One region of the Streptomyces sp. NPDC086147 genome, then DNA from elsewhere that is predicted to be linked to it. Evidence: riboswitches for the same ligand, from Rfam matches in the RefSeq annotation. Region 1 holds a riboswitch; the other holds the start of a gene.
The links. Region 1 has a riboswitch for thiamine pyrophosphate ahead of AB0398_RS04410 (thiamine ABC transporter substrate-binding protein). Riboswitches for the same ligand answer to the same signal wherever they lie in the genome.
Positions count from the first base shown of each region.

Region 2: it holds a riboswitch for thiamine pyrophosphate, as region 1 does, so the genes downstream of both, thiO (glycine oxidase ThiO) here and AB0398_RS04410 (thiamine ABC transporter substrate-binding protein) in region 1, are expected to answer to the same signal.

Region 1 covers NZ_JBFBJO010000001.1:930,959-936,661, reverse strand. Annotated here, with positions in the region: gene AB0398_RS04420 (ABC transporter ATP-binding protein) at 1-552, opposite strand, end outside; gene AB0398_RS04415 (iron ABC transporter permease) at 552-2,165, opposite strand; gene AB0398_RS04410 (thiamine ABC transporter substrate-binding protein) at 2,204-3,298, opposite strand; TPP riboswitch at 3,380-3,490, opposite strand; gene rlmN (23S rRNA (adenine(2503)-C(2))-methyltransferase RlmN) at 3,520-4,626, opposite strand; gene AB0398_RS04400 (phosphatidate cytidylyltransferase) at 4,707-5,703, opposite strand, start outside.
Region 2 covers NZ_JBFBJO010000006.1:167-5,869, reverse strand. Annotated here, with positions in the region: gene pknB (Stk1 family PASTA domain-containing Ser/Thr kinase) at 1-1,492, opposite strand, end outside; gene AB0398_RS15370 (thiazole synthase) at 1,584-2,378, opposite strand; gene thiS (sulfur carrier protein ThiS) at 2,384-2,623, opposite strand; gene thiO (glycine oxidase ThiO) at 2,620-3,858, opposite strand; TPP riboswitch at 3,856-3,968, opposite strand; gene AB0398_RS15355 (FAD-dependent oxidoreductase) at 4,062-5,276, shown strand; gene AB0398_RS15350 (Rv2175c family DNA-binding protein) at 5,353-5,703, shown strand, end outside.

The sequences.
Region 1 (5,703 bases):
CGTCGTCCCGAGCCGCCCGAAGAGCTGCCGCAGCTCCACCACGAGCCGCTCCCGCAGGCCCCGGTCGAGCTGGCCGAGCGGCTCGTCGAGCATGAGGAGCCGGGGCCGGGGCGCGAGCGCCCGGGCCAGCGCCACCCGCTGCTGCTCGCCGCCGGAGAGCGCGGCGACGGACCGCCCCCCGGCGCCCGGCAGGCCGACGAGGTCGAGCAGCTCCCGCACCCGCTCGGTCCGCTCGGCCTTCCCGTCCCCCCGCATCCGCAGGCCGAAGGCGACGTTGCCGCCGACGTCCCGCTGCGGGAAGAGCTGGTGGTCCTGGAACATCAGCCCGACGCCCCGCCGGTGCGTCGGCACCCCGGTCTGGTCGGCGCCGTCGAGGAGCACCCGGCCGCCGTCGAGCGGCTGGAGGCCCGCGACGGCCCGCAGCAGCGTGGACTTGCCGCTGCCGCTGGGGCCGAGCACGCACACGGTCTCGTGGTCGGCGACCTCAAGGTCCACGGCGTCGAGCACGGCCCGCGCCCCGAACCGTACGGTCGCCCCGTCGAGTCTCAGCATCAGAACTCCCCGGAGGTCCGGTCGGTGCGGAGCCGTTCGAGCAGCAGCAGGGACACCGCGCACACCACCATCAGAATCGTCGAGAGGGCCATCGCCTGGCCGTAGTTGAGCTCGCCGGGCCGGCCGAGCAGCCGGGCCACCGCGACCGGCAGCGTCGGGCTGTCGGGCCGGGCGATGAACACGGTCGCGCCGAACTCGCCGAGCGAGACCGCGAACGCGAACCCGGCCGCGATGAGCAGCGCCCGCCGCACCAGCGGCAGGTCCACCTCCCGCCAGGCCCGCCACGGGGAGGCGCCGAGCACGGCCGCCGCCTCCCGCAGCCGCTCGTCGACCGCGCGCAGGACCGGCAGCATCGTCCGGACGACGAAGGGGACGCCGACGAGGGCCTGCGCGAGCGGGACGAGGATCCAGCTGGCCCGCAGGTCGAGCGGCGGCTCGTCGAGCGTGATGAGGAAGCCGAAGCCGACGGTGACGGCGGAAACCCCCAGCGGCAGCATCAGCAGCGCGTCGAAGCCCCGGACGAGCCGTCCGGCCCGCCGGGTGAGCGCCGCCGCCGCGAGGCCGCCGATCACGACGGCGACGGCGGTGGCGGCCACCGCGTACCGCAGCGAGTTCCCGATCGCCTCCAGCGGCGGCACCAGGAAGGTCCCGCTCTCGTCGAGCGAGCCGAGCGCCCGGTAGTAGCCGAGCCCGTACCCCCCGGGACCGGCGAACGACCGCTCCACGAGCACGCCGAGCGGCAGCAGGATCAGCAGGGCCACCGAGAGGAGGACGCCGCCGAGCAGCGCCCACTGCCCGGCGCCGCGCGGCCGGCGCGCGGTCCGCTCCGGCGGTACGAGCCGCAGCGCGGCCTCCCGCCGCCGTACCGTCCACGCGTGCACAGCGAGGATCGCGCCGACCGCGACGAACTGCACCAGGGTCAGCACCGCCGCCGTCGACAGGTCGAGCAGCCGGGCGGTCTGCCGGTAGATCTCCGCCTCCAGGGTCGTGTACGCGTCCCCGCCGAGGATCTGCACGACGCCGAAGGAGGTGAAGGTGAAGAGGAAGACCATCAGGGACGCCGCCGACACGGCCGGGACGAGCGCGGGCAGCGTCACCGTCCGCCAGGCCGTGAAGCGCGAGGCGCCGAGGACCCGGGCGGCCTCCTCCTGGCGCGGGTCGAGCTGCGACCAGAGGCCGCCGACGGTCCGGACGACGACCGCGTAGTTGAAGAAGACGTGGGCGAGGAGGATCGCCCACACGCTCGTGTCGAGCCGCAGCCCCCACAGCTCGTCCGTGAGCCCGTTCCGGCCGACCAGGGCCAGGAACGCCGTGCCGACCAGGACGGTGGGCAGCACGAACGGCACCGTGACCACGGCCCGCAGGACGCTCTTGCCGGGGAAGTCGAAGCGGGCGAAGACGTACGCGCCGGGCAGGGCGACGAGCAGGGTGAGACCGGTGGAGGCGAGCGCCTGCCAGGCGGTGAAGCCGAGCACGTCCAGGACGTCCGGCCGGGACAGCACCTCGCCGATCCGGCCGAACCGCCAGTCGCCGCCGGGCCGCAGGCCCCGGTCCACGATGGACACGACGGGCCACGCGAAGAACACCGCGAAGAACGCGACAGGCAGGGCCATGAGCCCGAGCCGCGCCGCGTTCCCGCGCGGGTCGCGCCTTACTTCAGGACGAGCGACGACCACTGCTGGATCCACGCGTCACGCTTCTCGGCGATCTTCCCGGGCTCCATCGTCTCCGGCTTCTCCACGACCACGCCGTGCTTCGTGAACAGCTCTGGCAGCACCGCGCCCTTCGCCACCGGGTTCACGAACATCTGGAGCGGCATGTCCTCCTGGAACTTCTTCGAGATCAGGAAGTCGATCAGCGCCTTGCCGCCCTCGGGGTTCTTCGCCCCGTTCAGCAGGCCCGCGAACTCGGTCTGCCGGAAGCAGGTGCCGGTGGAGACGCCGGTGGGCGCGACCTTCGGCTGCGGCTCGCCGTACAGCACCTCGACCGGCGGGCTGGAGGCGTACGACACGACGAGCGGCCGGTCGCCCTTGGCCTGCTTGCCGCCGGCCGAACCGGAGAACTCCTGGTTGTAGGCGAGCTCCCAGCTGTCGACGGTCTTCACGCCGTTGGCCTTGAGCTTCTTCCAGTAGTCCTGCCAGCCGTCGTCGCCGTACTTCGCGGCCGTGCCGAGGAGGAAGCCGAGGCCCGGGGAGGACCGCTCCGGGTTCTCGACCACCAGCAGGTCCTTGTACTCCGGCTTCGCCAGGTCGTCGAAGGTCACCGGCGGCGCCAGCTTCTTGTCGGCGAAGTACTTCTTGTCGTAGTTGACGCAGATGTCGCCGGAGTCGATCGGGGTGACCCGGTTCTCCTTGTCGAGCCGGTACTCCGCCGGGATCCCGTCCAGGCCCTTCGCCTCGTACGGCACGAAGATGCCGTTGTCGAGGGCGCGGGACAGGAGGGTGTTGTCGACGCCGAAGAAGACGTCGCCCTGCGGGGAGCCCTTGGTCAGGATCTCCTTGTTGACCGCCTCGCCGGCGTCGCCGGCCTTGAGGACCTTGACGGTGAACCCGGTCTGCTTCGTGAACTCGGCCAGCACCTCCTTGGAGGCGTTGAACGAGTCGTGGCTCACCAGCGTCACGGTCTTCGGCGCGGGCGTGCCGGTCTTGCCGGCGGCCTCGCGGGCGTCGTCGGTGCCGCAGGCGGCGAGGGTCGTGACGCCCAGCGCCGCGACGAGCGCGACGGCGGCCGTCTTCTTGATGCTCACTGAGATTCCTCCTGGGGGTGACCAGGAAGAGACGCGGCCCCGCCCGCGGCCGGCGGACCGGGCGCGGGCAGGGCGCAACAGCTTGAGTTACGACCGAACTTCCTACCCAGAATGACCTGGGCGAGGTTCAGAGGGTCTGCGGTCTGACGGACACCGCACTCTCAGCGCTGTGGCGCTCCCCTGTCGGAATATGGAGATGTGTTCGAGCTCAGGGTACAAGCTCAGCGCTCGGCGGCGGCCAGCTGTCCACAGGCACCGTCGATCTCCTGACCTCGGGTGTCCCGCACGGTCACCGGCACGCCGTGGCGGGCGATCGCCTCCACGAAGGCCTTCTCGTCCTCTGGGCGCGACGCCGTCCACTTCGACCCGGGCGTCGGGTTCAGCGGGATCAGGTTGACGTGGACCCGCTTGCCCTTGAGCAGCCGGCCGAGCAGGTCGCCGCGCCAGGCCTGGTCGTTGATGTCCCGGATGAGGGCGTACTCGATGGAGATCCGGCGCCCGGACTTCTCCGCGTACTCCCAGGCGGCGTCGAGGACCTCCCGGACCTTCCAGCGCGTGTTGACGGGCACGAGGGTGTCGCGCAGCTCGTCGTCCGGGGCGTGCAGGGAGACCGCGAGCCGGCACTTGAAGCCCTCGTCGGCGAAGCGCAGCATCGCGGGCACGAGTCCGACGGTGGAGACGGTGATGCCGCGCTGGGACAGGCCCAGGCCGTCCGGCTCGGGGTCGGTGAGGCGGCGGATGGCGCCGACGACCCGCTTGTAGTTGGCGAGCGGCTCGCCCATGCCCATGAACACGATGTTCGACAGGCGGGCCGGGCCGCCGGGGACCTCGCCGTCGCGCAGGGACCGCATGCCGTCGACGATCTGGTGCACGATCTCGGCGGTCGACAGGTTCCGGTCGAGACCGGCCTGTCCGGTCGCGCAGAACGGGCAGTTCATCCCGCAGCCGGCCTGCGAGGAGATGCACATGGTGACCCGGTCCGGGTAGCGCATGAGCACCGACTCCACGAGCGTGCCGTCGTGCAGCCGCCACAGGGTCTTGCGGGTGGTGTCGTCGTCGCACGAGATGTGCCGCACCACGGACATCAGGTCGGGCAGCAGCTCCCCGGCCAGCTTCTCCCGCGAGGCGGCCGGGATGTCGGTCCACTCGGCGGGGTCGTGCGCGTACCGCGCGAAGTAGTGCGTGGACAGCTGCTTGGCGCGGAAGGGCTTCTCGCCGATCGCGGCGACGGCCTCCTTCCGCTCGGCGGGCGTGAGGTCGGCGAGGTGCCGCGGCGGCTTCTTGGCTCCGCGGGGGGCGACGAAAGTGAGTTCTCCGGGCTTGGGCATGGTGCTACCAGTGTCGCAGAGATACGAAGAGGGACCCGCCGTCCTGTGGACAACGGGCCCCTCGACCGAGGAAACGCAGGTCAGCCGGTGCCGACGAACAGCGCGAGCAGCAACCACACCACCGGCGCCGTCGGCAGCAGCGAGTCCAGCCGGTCCATGATGCCGCCGTGGCCGGGCAGGAGCGTGCCCATGTCCTTGATGCCCAGGTCGCGCTTGATCATCGACTCGCCGAGGTCGCCGAGCGTCGCGCTCGCCGCCACCGCGAGACCGAGGATCAGGCCCTGCCACCAGGATCCGTCGTCGATCAGGAACTGCATGCACAGCGCGCCCGCCGCCATCGCGAACGCCACCGCGCCGACCAGACCCTCACGGGTCTTTCCGGGGCTGATCCTCGGCGCCAGCTTGCGCTTGCCGAAGCGCCAGCCGACCGCGTACGCCCCGGTGTCGCTGACCACCGTCAGGAGCAGGAAGGTGAGGACCCGCTCCGGACCGTCGTCCGCGGCGAGCAGCAGCGACACGAACGTCGCCAGGAACGGCACGTAGAACGCGGCGAACACGCCCGCCGTGACGTCCTTCAGATAGCCCTCGGGCGGCTCCGTCATCCGCCACACCAGGACCGCAAGCGCCGTCAGGGCCATCGCGACCCAGGCGCCCTCGGCCCCGCGCACGTACCCGGCGACGACCATCGCCGCGCCGCCGACCGCGAGCGGCACCAGCGGCGCCTTGATCTGCTTGCGCTCCTGGAGCCGGGAGGTCAGCTCCCACAGCCCGACCACCACGGCGACCGCGACCACCCCGACGAAGGCCGCCTTCCAGATGAACAGCGAGGCGATGATGACGGCGCCGAGACCGACCCCGACCCCTATGGCCGCGCCCAGGTTCCGCCCCGCGGTCTTCTTCTGCCGTGGCGCCGGCGGCGCGGGCGGCGGAGGCGGGGTGCGGCTGGACATGGGCTCCTGCGGGTGCTCGTGCGGGGTCTCGTCGCGGAACAGGGGACCGCTCGGGTGAGCGGCCCCCCGGCCGTGACCGTCCTGGAATCCGCCGGCGGGAACGTCGGGCACGATGGGCATGGGGCGA
Region 2 (5,703 bases), on a different contig from region 1:
CGGGGTCGGAGCCGACCACGGCGCCCCGGGCGACGGAGTCGCTGAACTCGTGGGTGACCACCCCCGCGACCAGGCCCTCCTTCTCCAGGGCCCGCTTCGCCTCCGCGAGCGGCTTGCCCCTGAGGTTCGGCACCTTCACGGTCTCCGGGCCCCGGGAGAGGGTGAGGACGACCGTGCCGTTGCCCCGCAGGCGCTCGCCGGGAGCAGGGTCGACGGCCATGACGGTGCCGCGCTCGTACACGTCGCTGAAGGCGCGCCGCGTGCTGCCGACGTCCAGGCCGGCGTCGGTGATCCGCCGCGTGGCGGCGTCCTCGGTCTGGCCGAGGACGGCGGGGACGCGGGTGAACTGGCCGGAGTTGATGTACCAGACCCCGGCGCCCAGGCCGAGGACGAGCAGGACGGCGGCGACCACGAGCAGCGGGCCGCGCGGGGGCAGCCGGCGGCCGGCGGGGGCCGCGGGCGGCTCGGGCGCCGGCATCCGGCCGGTGTGCCGCACCTCGCGGACGTCGGCCTCCGCCGGCAGCGGGAGGTCGATCACGCTGGTGCGCTCCTCGGCCGGCACGGCGCGGGCGATCACGCTCGTCCGGTCGTCGGCGGTGTCCCGGGCGTCGGACCGGGCCTGCGGCGGCACCGCGTCGAGCTGCGCGTCGGTGAGCGCGGCACGGGCCTCCAGGACCAGGCCGAGCAGGGCGACGGCGTCGTGCGGGCGGGCCTCGGGGGCGCGGGCCGCGGCCGCCGCCACCAGCCCGTCGAGCTCCGGGGCCAGGCCCGGCACGGCGGCGGAGGGCGCGGGCACGTCGGTGTTCAGGTGCAGGTAGAGCACCTGGGCGGGCGTGTCGCCCGCGTGCGGCTTGGCGCCGGTCAGCATCTCGTACAGGACGACGCCGCAGGCGTACACGTCGGCGCGGGTGTCGGCGGTGCCGTGCTCGATCTGCTCCGGCGCCAGGTACGAGACCGTGCCGAGGACCGAGCCGGTGGTGGCGGTCGCCGAGCCCACGGCCCGGACGAGACCGAAGTCCGCGACCTTCACCCGGCCGTCGTCCCCTATCAGGACGTTCTCCGGCTTCATGTCCCGGTGCACGAACCCGGCCCGGTGCGCGGCGCCGAGCGCGGCGAGCACCGGCTCCAGGATGTCGAGCGCGGCCCGGGGCGCGAGGGCGCCCCGCTCGCGCAGCACGTCGCGGAGGGTGCAGCCGGGCACGTACTCCATCGCCAGGTAGACGTACGCGCCCTCGGCGCCCTGGTCGAAGACGCCGACGACGTTGGGGTGGGCGAGCCGGGCGACCGACTTCGCCTCGCGGATGAACCGCTCGACGAAGACGGCGTCGGCCGCGAGCTGCGGGTGCATCACCTTGAGCGCGAGGACGCGGTCGAGACGGGTGTCGACGGCCCGGTAGACCGTGGCCATCCCGCCGACGGCGATGCGCGCGTCGACGCGGTAGCGGCCGTCGAGCAGCCGCCCGACGAGGGGGTCCTGAAGGGTCGTGTCCACGGCGACGAGTCTACGAGCCGCGCCCACGCGTCCGGCGCGCGTGCCCCGGACCGCAGCACACCTGTGACGAGCCCCGCGGGGCCCCCGGGCCTCAGAAGGCCGGGCGCTCCGGGTCCAGGTGGGCCAGGCCCTCCACCGGGGAGGACGCCTCCGCGAAGTGGCGGCGCGGGATGCGGCCGGCCCGGTGGGCGAGCCGGCCCGCCTCGACCGCGTGCCGCATCGCCGAGGCCATCAGGACCGGTTCCTGCGCCCGGGTGACGGCCGACGCCAGCATCACCGCCGCGCACCCCAGCTCCATCGCGAGCGCCGCGTCCGACGCCGTGCCGGCCCCCGCGTCCAGGATCACCGGCACCCCGGCCCGCTCCGTGATCAGCCGGAAGTTGTGCGGGTTGCGGATGCCGAGCCCGGAGCCGATGGGGGAGCCGAGCGGCATGATCGCCGCGCACCCGACGTCCTCCAGCTTCCGGGCGAGGACCGGGTCGTCGTTGGTGTACGGCAGGACGGTGAAGCCGTCGTCGACCAGGGTCTCCGCCGAGTTCAGGAGCTCCTCCCCGTCCGGCAGCAGGGTCCGCTCGTCGGCGACGACCTCCAGCTTGATCCAGTCGGTGCCGAGCGCCTCCCGGGCGAGCCGGGCGGTCAGGACCGCCTCGCCGGCCGTGAAGCAGCCCGCCGTGTTGGGCAGGACCCGGATGCCGAGCCGGTCCAGGACGGAGAGGACCGAGCCCCGCACGGTCGGGTCCAGGCGCCGCATGGCGACCGTGGTCAGCTCCGTGCCGCTGGCGACCAGGGAGCGCTCCAGGACGTCGAGGCTGGGCGCGCCGCCGGTGCCCATGATCAGGCGGGAGGAGAACTCCGTACCGCCGAGGACGAACACGTCGTCGGACATCGCGCTCAGCCCCCCTGCACCGCGGTGAGGACCTCGACCCGGTCCCCGTCGCCGAGCCGCGTCGACGCCCACTCGCCGCGCGGCACCACCGTCTCGTTGACGGCGGCGGCCACCCCGGAGGGGGCCGCGGTCAGGGTCGCCACGAGGGCGTCGAGGGAGACGGGGCCGGAGAGTTCGCGCGCCTCCCCGTTCACGGACACGGTCACGGTCGTGGTCGCGTCGTCGGCGGGCGGGTTCGCGCTCATGCGGGCTGCTCCTGACGTGCGGGAGGGGCGGGGGAGAAACGGCGGGGCGTGAAGGGGCGGGCCTCGTCGGGCAGGGCGCCCGTGGTGAGCACCTCGGCCATGACGTCGCCGGTGACGGGGGTCAGCAGCACCCCGTTGCGGTAGTGGCCGGTGGCCAGGTGCAGGCCGGGCAGGGAGGTGGGGCCGAGCAGCGGCGCGTTGTCCGGCGAGGCGGGGCGCAGCCCGGCCAGGGTCTCGGTGAGCGGCAGCTCGGTGAGGCCGGGCACCAGCTCGTGGGCGTCGCGCAGCAGCTCGTACACCCCGCCCGCCGTCACCGTGGTGTCCCAGCCCAGCTCCTCGCTGGTGGCGCCGACGACCAGCTCGCCGTTCTCACGGGGCACCAGGTAGACGTGGCTGCCGCGGACGACGGCCCGGACGGTCCGGGAGAGGAAGGGGGCGTACGCGGGCGGCACCCGCAGGCGCAGGACCTGGCCCTTCACCGGGCGGACCGGCGGAAGCACCTCGTCCGGCACCCCCGCGAGCCGCCCGCTCAGGCTGCCCGCCGCGAGCACGGTCTGCCCGGCCGCCAGCTCCCCGCCCCCGGCCAGGACCGCGCCGCGCGCCCGGTCCCGCACCACGCTCAGGCGCTCCGCGAGGGCCCGGTGGAAGACCACCCCGGCCCGCTCGCAGGCGACGACGAGCGCGGCGGCGAGCCGGCGCGGGTCCACCTGGTGGTCGCCGTCGACCCGCAGGCCGCCGCGCACCCCCGGCGCCAGCATCGGCTCCAGACGGCGGCACTCGCGGCCGCTCAGCCACTCCGAGGCGAGCCCGCAGCGGGTCTGCAGGGCGTGCAGCTCGCGCAGGTGGGCCCGGTCGTCGGCGTCCAGGGCGACGGCGAGGGTGCCGCAGGCGCGGTAGCCGACGTCGAGCCCGGTGGCCTCCTCCAGCTCGGCGACGAAGGCCGGATAGCGGGCGGCGGAGGCGAGGTTGAGCCCGAGCAGGGTCTCCTCGCCGTAGTGCAGCTCGGTGACGGCGGCGAGCATCCCGGCCGCGACCCGCGCGGCCCCGCCGCCCGGCTCCGGGTCGACGACGGCGGTGCTCAGCCCGCGCCGCGCGGCCCGCCAGGCCGTGACCAGGCCGATGATCCCGCCCCCGACCACGAGGACGTCGAAGGCCCTTCGGCCGTCGGAGGCTCCCCGTGCGCCGGAAGCCCCTCCCGCGCCGGAGGATCCCTGTGCATCGTCGGAAGAACGCATGGGCGTCCAGCCCCTCCCTTCGCCGGCATGACCCGGATCAGGTTCGTACGGTCGGAGGCCGGCCAGCCTCCCTCTCAGCCCGGTGCGTCCGGGCTCCCGCGAGTGCTTTACGCCCGCCAGACTAGCTTCCGCCCCGCGTCCGTCACGAGGGGGCCGCGACCCCCACCCCACCTGACGGGCCGTCAGTTACGTAAGGTGGCCGTGTGAGCGAGCAGAAGCAGACCCAGCGGCGCGTCGTGGTCGTCGGCGCCGGAATGGCGGGCGTCCAGACCGCCGTCGCCCTCCGCGAGCAGGGCTTCACCGGCCCCGTGACCCTCCTCGGGGCCGAACCCCACCAGCCCTACGACCGGCCCCCGCTCTCCAAGGCGGTCCTCCTCGGGAAGGCCGAGGACTCCGCCTTCGAGGTCGACTTCGAGGAGCTCGGCGTCGAACTCCGGCTCGGCGTGGACGTCACCGGACTGCGCGCCGCCGACCACGAGGTCGACACCGAGGCCGGACCCGTCCCGTACGACACGCTGGTGATCGCCACCGGCGCCCACCCGGTCACCCTGCCCGGCTCCGAGGGCGTCCCCGGCGTCCACCTGCTCCGCACCCTCGACGACGCCGTGCGCCTCGGGCCCGTCCTGGAGCGCCGCCACACCGTCGTGGTCGTCGGCGCCGGCTGGATCGGCGCCGAGTTCGCCACCGCCGCGCTCGCGGCCGGCTGCGCCGTCACCGTCGTCGAGGCCGCGGACCTCCCGCTCGCCGGCACCCTGCCCGCCGAGGTCGCCGCCCCCATGGCCGAGTGGTACGGGGCGAACGGCGCCGAACTCCTCACCCACGCGCGCGTGGACACCGTCGAACCCGGCCGGGTCCTCCTCGCCGACGGCCGCGAACTGCCCGCCGAGGCCGTCGTCGTCGGCATCGGCGCCCGCCCCGCCACCGGCTGGCTCGCCGGCTCGGGCATCGCCCTCGACCCGAGCGGCGCCGTCACCGCCGACGACCGGCTGCGCACCTCCCTGCCCGACGTGTACGCGGTCGGGGACTGCGCCTCCTTCCCCTCCGCCCGCTACGGCGAGCGCCTCCTCGTCCACCACTGGGACAACGCCCTCCAGGGCCCGCGCGCGGTCGCCGCCGCGATCACGGGCGCCGGCACCGGGCCGTACGACCCCGTGCCGTACTTCTGGTCCGAGCAGTTCGGGCGCTTCGTCCAGTACGCGGGGCACCACGCGGGCGCGGACGAGCTGCTGTGGCGCGGCGACCCGGCGGACGAGGCCTGGTCGGTGCTCTGGCTGCGCGCCGGGGTGCCGGTCGCCCTCCTCGCCGTCGGCCGTCCCCGCGACCTGGCCCAGGGACGGAGGCTGATCGAGGCCGCGGTCCCGGTCGACCCGGCCCGCGCGGCGGACCCCTCCGTACCCCTGAAGGCGGCGGTCCGTTAGGGGTGCTTCGTCCGATCGGCGTGATACCTCCCGGGCCCGACTACCGGCTGTCGGTCCGGGATGGCAGGCTTGTCCCGTGACCGAGATTGACGCAAAGATCGATGCTCTCGTCCCCGCCTGGCTCTACCTGCCCGACATCGCGGAGATGCTCGATGTCGAGGTGACGCGCGTGCGGCAGCTGGTCAAGGAGGGCCAGCTCATCGCCGTGCGCCGCGGAGAGAACAACGCACTCCAGGTGCCCGCCGCTTTCATCCAGGGCGACAAGGTCGTCAAGGGCCTCGCCGGCACCCTGACCCTGCTGCGGGACGACGGCTTCACCGACGAGGAGATGCTGGAGTGGCTCTTCACTCCGGACGAGAGCCTGCCGGGCACGCCCGCGCAGGCGCTCGGCGAGAACCGCGGCACGGAGGTGAAGCGCCGGGCCCAG